One region of the Streptomyces sp. CA-288835 genome, then DNA from elsewhere that is predicted to be linked to it. Evidence: predicted binding sites of a transcription regulator. Region 1 holds the regulator's gene; the other holds the start of a gene.

The links. Region 1 encodes HrcA, which represses chaperone genes, less so after heat shock. Its sites were predicted from a motif close to TTNGCACTCNGNNNNNCNGAGTGCNAA; they were not measured.
Region 2: a site for HrcA is predicted at 1,777-1,803, ahead of groL (chaperonin GroEL). Genes of this name have one in related genera too.

What each region holds. Positions count from the first base shown of each region.
Region 1 covers NZ_JBNJMW010000001.1:6,970,523-6,973,929, reverse strand. Annotated here, with positions in the region: gene ACQEVY_RS31580 (nitronate monooxygenase) at 1-332, opposite strand, end outside; gene dnaJ (molecular chaperone DnaJ) at 493-1,629, opposite strand; gene hrcA (heat-inducible transcriptional repressor HrcA) at 1,630-2,646, opposite strand; gene ACQEVY_RS31565 (MBL fold metallo-hydrolase) at 2,861-3,407, shown strand, end outside.
Region 2 covers NZ_JBNJMW010000001.1:4,577,761-4,581,167, forward strand. Annotated here, with positions in the region: gene groL (chaperonin GroEL) at 1-1,615, opposite strand, end outside; gene ACQEVY_RS20465 (cold-shock protein) at 1,917-2,123, opposite strand; gene ACQEVY_RS20470 (MoaD/ThiS family protein) at 2,554-2,829, opposite strand; gene thrC (threonine synthase) at 2,990-3,407, opposite strand, start outside.

The DNA of each region.
Region 1 (3,407 bases):
TAGCCGTCGTCGCGTCCGCTGTCTGGGTCGCCCAGCTTGGTCTCGTACCAGGCGGACTCGCCGGCGAGCTGGTTGGCGTAGACCTCGACGGCGGCGGGGTCGGCGTACTCGGGCTGCGGCATGAAGAGGTTCACGCCGAAGGGCCGGTTCGTCGCCCCGCGGAGTTGCTTGATCTCCTGGTACATGCCGTCGGCCGTTTTGTAGCCGGCGGCGAGAAAACCGAGCCCCCCTGCCTCGGACACGGCCGCGGCGAGCTGCGGCACGGAGACGCCGCCCGCCATCGGGGCCTGCACGATCGGAAGGGGGAAAAGATCGGTCAGCGCGGAGGACATGACGGCATGTTGTCACGTCGCTCCAAGAGGACCGAATCCGGCCTTCCGCCCGGCATACGCCAGAGGAATGGGCGCCGGTCAGCAGGTACGGCGGAGGCCTCCGGGCACGAGATCAAGCCGTGCTCAGAGGCCTCCGGAAGCGTGCGAGAAGGACCCGCCGTCAGCGCCCGTTGAACGCATCCTTGAGGCGCGAGAACAACCCTTGCTGCCCAGGCTGGAACTGCCCCGTAGGCCGTTCCTCCCCCCGCAGCTTGGCCAGCTCGCGCAGCAGCCGTTCCTGCTCCACGTCGAGCTTGCTCGGGGTCATGACCTCGACGTGGACGATGAGGTCGCCGCGACCGCCGCCGCGCAGATGCGTGATGCCGCGGCCGTGCAGCGGGATCGACTGGCCGGACTGCGTGCCCGGGCGGATGTCGACCTCCTCCATGCCGTCGAGCGTCTCCAGCGGAACCTTCGTGCCGAGCGCCGCCGCGGTCATCGGGAGGGTGACCGTGCAGTGCAGATCGTCGCCGCGTCGCTGGAAGGCGGGGTGCGGGACCTCGTGGATCTCGACGTAGAGGTCACCGGCGGGCCCACCGCCGGGGCCGACCTCGCCCTCTCCGGCGAGCTGGATCCGCGTGCCGTTGTCGACACCGGCCGGGATCTTCACGGTCAGTGTCCGGCGGGAGCGTACGCGTCCGTCGCCCGCGCACTCCGGGCACGGGTTCGGTACGACCGTGCCGAAGCCCTGGCACTGCGGGCAGGGCCGGGACGTCATGACCTGGCCGAGGAAGGACCGCGTGACCTGCGAGACCTCACCACGGCCGCGGCACATGTCACACGTCTGCGCCGAGGTCCCCGGAGCCGCGCCCTCACCGCTGCAGGTGGTGCAGACGATGGCCGTGTCGACCTGGATGTCCTTCGTCGTCCCGAAGGCCGCCTCGTCGAGCTCGATCTCCAGGCGGATCATCGCGTCCTGGCCGCGCCGGGTGCGCGAGCGCGGGCCGCGCTGGGACGCCGTACCGAAGAACGCGTCCATGATGTCCGAGAAGTTCCCGAAACCGCCCGCGCCGAATCCGCCCGCGCCACCGCCGGCCGCCTGGGACAGCGGGTCACCGCCGAGGTCGTAGACCTGCTTCTTCTGCGGGTCCGACAACACCTCGTACGCGGCGTTGATCTCCTTGAACCGCTCCTGCGTCTTCGGATCGGGATTGACGTCCGGATGCAGCTCGCGTGCGAGCCTCCGGAAGGCCTTCTTGATCTCGTCCTGTGACGCATCGCGGCGCACGCCGAGTACGGCGTAGTAGTCCGTGGCCACTTACGACTCCGCCAGGATCTGTCCGACGTACCGTGCCACCGCTCGTACCGCTCCCATCGTTCCCGGGTAATCCATGCGGGTCGGTCCGACCACGCCGAGTTTGGCTACTGCCTCGCCGCCCGAACCGTAACCGACAGAGACGACCGACGTGGAGTTGAGTCCCTCATAGGCGTTCTCATGACCGATCCGCACCGTCATGCCCGAATCGCTTGCCTCACCAAGGAGTCTGAGCAGGACGACCTGCTCCTCCAATGCTTCCAGAACGGGCCGGATCGTGAGGGGAAAGTCATGTCCGAAGCGAGTGAGATTGGCGGTGCCGCCAATCATCAGCCGCTCCTCGGTCTCCTCGACGAGCGTCTCCAGGAGGGTGGAGAGCACCGTCGAGACCGTGCCGCGGTCCTCGGCCTCGAAGGCCTCCGGCAGGTCCTGCACCAGGTTCGGGACGTCCGTGAAACGGCGGCCCGCGACCCGGCTGTTCAGCCGCGCGCGTAGATCCGCCAGCGACGTCTCCCCGAACGGCGCCGGGCAGTCGATCATGCGCTGCTCGACCCGTCCCGTGTCCGTGATCAGTACGAGCATGACGCGCGCCGGAGCCAGCGACAGCAACTCCACGTGCCGCACCGTCGAGCGCGTCAGCGAGGGGTACTGCACCACGGCGACCTGCCGGGTGAGCTGCGCCAGCAGTCGTACGGTCCGGCCCACCACGTCGTCCAGATCAACGGCGCCGTCGAGGAAGTTCTGGATCGCCCGTCGCTCGGGCGCCGTCATCGGCTTGACGCCCGCGAGCTTATCGACGAACAGGCGGTAACCCTTGTCCGTGGGGATGCGTCCGGCGCTGGTGTGCGGCTGCGCGATGTAGCCCTCGTCCTCCAGCGCCGCCATGTCGTTACGCACTGTCGCCGGCGAAACCCCGAGGCTGTGCCGCTCCGTGAGCGCCTTGGAACCCACCGGCTCTTCCGTGCCCACGTAGTCCTGGACGATGGCGCGGAGCACTTCGAGCCTGCGTTCACTGAGCATCGCGCACACCTCCAGCTGGTCTCCCGTGTTCTTCGCTTGGCACTCAGCGCGCAAGAGTGCCAGCATCCCGGCTCAAGTGTACGGCCGTGGGGTAGCGCCCCGGCAAGGGCGGACGTGAGCCGCCGATCCGAGGTGTACGGGCATGTCCTGCTCTGTCGGGGACATACAGCTAGCGTCGTTGCATGACGGTGACTTGGGAAGAGTCCGCGCGATGCTGAACACGGTCTGGGCGGAGGCGGGGTGGGAGGAGCTGGCCCCCGGGGTCGGTCGGTGCCGTCTTCCCGGGTGGGACTGCACGGTCGGGCTCGTGATCGGCGAGGGCGCGGCGCTCCTGATCGACGCGGGGTCGAGCGTGCGGGAGGGCGTACGGCTGCGTACGGAGGCGCAACGGCTCCTCGCGGGTGGCAGGGTGACCCACCTCGCGCTCACGCATCCGCACTTCGACCATGTCCTCGGGGCGGCGGCGTTCGCGGGGGTCGAGGTCTTCGGGGCGGTGGGCGTGGACAAGGTGCTCGATGACGACCGCGATGAGCTGCGCGCGGATGCGGTGCGCAACGGTGCGGATCCGCGCGAGGCGGCGGAGGCGGCGGATCTCCTCGTCCGGCCGCGGCATCTGGTGTCTGGCGAGTGGACGCTGGACCTGGGGGGCGGGCGACAGGTGCTGCTGGCGAATGTGGGGCCGGGGCATACTCCTCACGATCTGGCGGTGCTGGTCCCCGCCGGGCCCGGCGGCCCTGGCAGGCCCGGCAGCCCCGGCGGAC
Region 2 (3,407 bases), 2.4 Mb from region 1:
CACCGCCCGGCATGCCGCCGCCGGCGCCGGCGCCGGCCGAGGCCTTCTCCGGCTTGTCGGCGATGACGGCCTCGGTGGTGAGGAACAGCGCGGCGATGGACGCGGCGTTCTGCAGGGCGGAACGCGTGACCTTCGCCGGGTCGATGATGCCCTCGGCGATCATGTCGACGTACTCACCGGTCGCGGCGTTCAGACCGTGACCGACCTGAAGGTTGCGGACCTTCTCCACGACGACGCCACCCTCGAGACCACCGTTGACGGCGATCTGCTTGAGCGGGGCCTCCAGGGCGAGCTTCACGGCGTTGGCGCCGGTCGCCTCGTCACCCTCGAGCTCCAGCTTCTCGAACACCGTGGCGGCCTGCAGCAGGGCCACGCCACCACCGGCGACGATGCCCTCCTCGACGGCGGCCTTCGCGTTGCGAACGGCGTCCTCGATGCGGTGCTTGCGCTCCTTGAGCTCGACCTCGGTGGCGGCACCGGCCTTGATGACGGCCACGCCGCCGGCCAGCTTCGCCAGGCGCTCCTGGAGCTTCTCGCGGTCGTAGTCCGAGTCGGAGTTCTCGATCTCGGCGCGGATCTGGTTGACCCGGCCGCCGACCTGCTCGGTGTCGCCGGCACCGTCGACGATCGTGGTCTCGTCCTTGGTGATGACGACCTTGCGGGCGCGGCCCAGGAGGTCCAGGGTCGCGTTCTCCAGCTTGAGGCCGACCTCCTCGGAGATGACCTCGCCGCCCGTGAGGATGGCGATGTCGCCGAGCATGGCCTTACGGCGGTCACCGAAGCCCGGAGCCTTGACGGCGACGGACTTGAAGGTGCCGCGGATCTTGTTGACGACCAGGGTCGACAGGGCCTCGCCCTCGACGTCCTCAGCGATGATCAGCAGCGGCTTGCCGGACTGCATGACCTTCTCGAGGAGCGGCAGCAGGTCCTTGACCGCGGAAATCTTCGAGTTGGCAATAAGAATGTACGGGTCGTCGAGGACGGCCTCCATACGCTCCATGTCGGTGGCGAAGTACGCCGAGATGTAGCCCTTGTCGAAGCGCATACCCTCGGTGAGCTCCAGCTCCAGACCGAAGGTCTGGGACTCCTCGACGGTGATGACGCCTTCCTTGCCGACCTTGTCCATGGCCTCGGCGATGAGCTCGCCGATCTGGGTGTCGGCGGCGGAGATGGAGGCGGTCGAAGCGATCTGCTCCTTGGTCTCCACGTCCTTGGCCTGGTCGAGCAGGGCACCGGAGACCGCCTCGACGGCCTTCTCGATACCGCGCTTCAGAGCCATGGGGTTGGCACCGGCGGCGACGTTGCGGAGGCCTTCCTTGACCAGCGCCTGGGCCAGAACGGTCGCGGTCGTCGTGCCGTCACCGGCGACGTCGTCCGTCTTCTTCGCGACCTCCTTGACCAGCTCGGCGCCGATCTTCTCGTACGGGTCCTCGAGCTCGATCTCCTTGGCGATGGAGACACCGTCGTTGGTGATCGTGGGGGCGCCCCACTTCTTCTCGAGGACGACGTTGCGGCCCTTGGGGCCGAGTGTCACCTTTACGGCGTCCGCGAGCTGGTTCATGCCGCGCTCGAGGCCTCGCCGCGCCTCCTCGTCGAACGCGATGATCTTGGCCATGTGAAGTGGTCCTCCCGGACTGGGGTGGATTGCTCCGGACCGCGCTGGCGCCCGCGACGGACGGCCTGCCTGCCCCGTGGTTCCTTGCCCCACTTGGCCTGCGGGCCTCACCGACCCGGTCCTCGTTGTCACTCTCACCTTCAGAGTGCTAACGCCAATGATTAGCACTCGGGGTGGTCGAGTGCAAGCGGCTACCACAGTGCGGGCGGGGTGCCGACAGACATGCCGAAGGGCCCGTACCCCTTGAGGTACGAGCCCTTCGGAAGAAGAACGTGTCGCTGCAGATCAGTCGGCGCGTGCTTCAGCCGGTCGCCAGTCGGACCATGTCCGCCTGCGGCCCCTTCTGGCCCTGCGAGATTTCGAACTCCACTCGCTGACCTTCCTCCAGGGTGCGGTAGCCGTCCATCTGAATCGCGCTGTAGTGGACGAATACATCCGCACCACCGTCGACCGCGATGAAGCCGTACCCCTTCTCCGCGTTGAACCACTTGACGGTGCCCTGAGCCATGCCTAACTCCCCTATTACTGGCCCTTGCACAGATCCGCACTTCGCGGATCCGGGTCAGACCTCACCCCCCAACGGTTGGGGGTGTGCGCCGGAACGCGTCGACCGCGGCTGAATGTATCTGCCCAACTGCCGTCTGCAACAGGTCAGTCGGACGAGAAATCTTGGCCATCGCCGATCCGGAATGTACGGAGAATTCACCCTAGAGGGGGGCAAGTCGGGCTCCATAAAAGGAGCGAATGACGCAAAAGACCTGCACACTTTGGCTACTTCTTATCGGGGGTCAATCCGGAATGCACATGCATTCGGCCCCGAGGAGCACCACGTTCCCCAACTGTACCGTGCTCAACCATATAGAATTGCCCCCTCCGTTTAACTCACGGAGAGGGCAATTCGATGAACCCTGAGTTACCTGAATTACCGACGGTAACGATCAGCCTCCGGCAACGGCCGGAATGATCGAGACGCCGGCCCCGTCGGGCGTCGCCGTCTCCAGCCCCTGCTCGAACCGCACATCGTCATCGTTCACGTACACGTTGACGAACCGCCGCAGCTTGCCCTGATCGTCCAGGACGCGCGCCGCGATACCGGTGTGGTTCTTCTCCAGGTCGGCGATGACCTCGGCGAGGGTCGATCCTTCGGCGGCGACCTCGGCCTTGCCGCCGGTGTAGGTGCGAAGGATGGTGGGGATGCGAACGTTGACGCTCATGGGGTTATGACCTCCGGTCGAGTAGAGCGCCCCGTCAGGGGCGCGGGGCGGTGACATTTGCAGCTGCGCCGCGATGGGGGTCCCCCCGCTCGAGCGAAGCCGAGAGTGGGGGAGCGACCAGCCCCCACCGGCCCGCAGACGAACGAACTACTAACAGGCTTTAGGCAAGCCCGGCTTCACGGAACGAGTCGAGGCTGGGCCGGATCGTGGCCGTGAGCCCGGTCCCGGCCACGGCGTCGAGGGTCTTCAGACCGTCACCCGTGTTCAGGACGACCGTGGTCAGCGCCGGATCCAGAACACCGTTCTCGATCAGCTTGCGTGCAACCCCCACCGTCACACCACCGGCGGTCTCCGCGAAGATCCCCTCGGTCCGCGCCAGCAACTTGATCGCGTCCACGATCTGCTCGTCGTTGACGTCCTCGACGGCGCCCCCGGTACGCCGCGCGATGTCCAGCACGTACGGACCATCGGCGGGGTTACCGATCGCGAGCGACTTCGCGATCGTGTCCGGCTTCTGCGGCCGTACGACGTCATGGCCCGCCTTGTAGGCGACGGACACCGGCGAGCAGCCCTCGGCC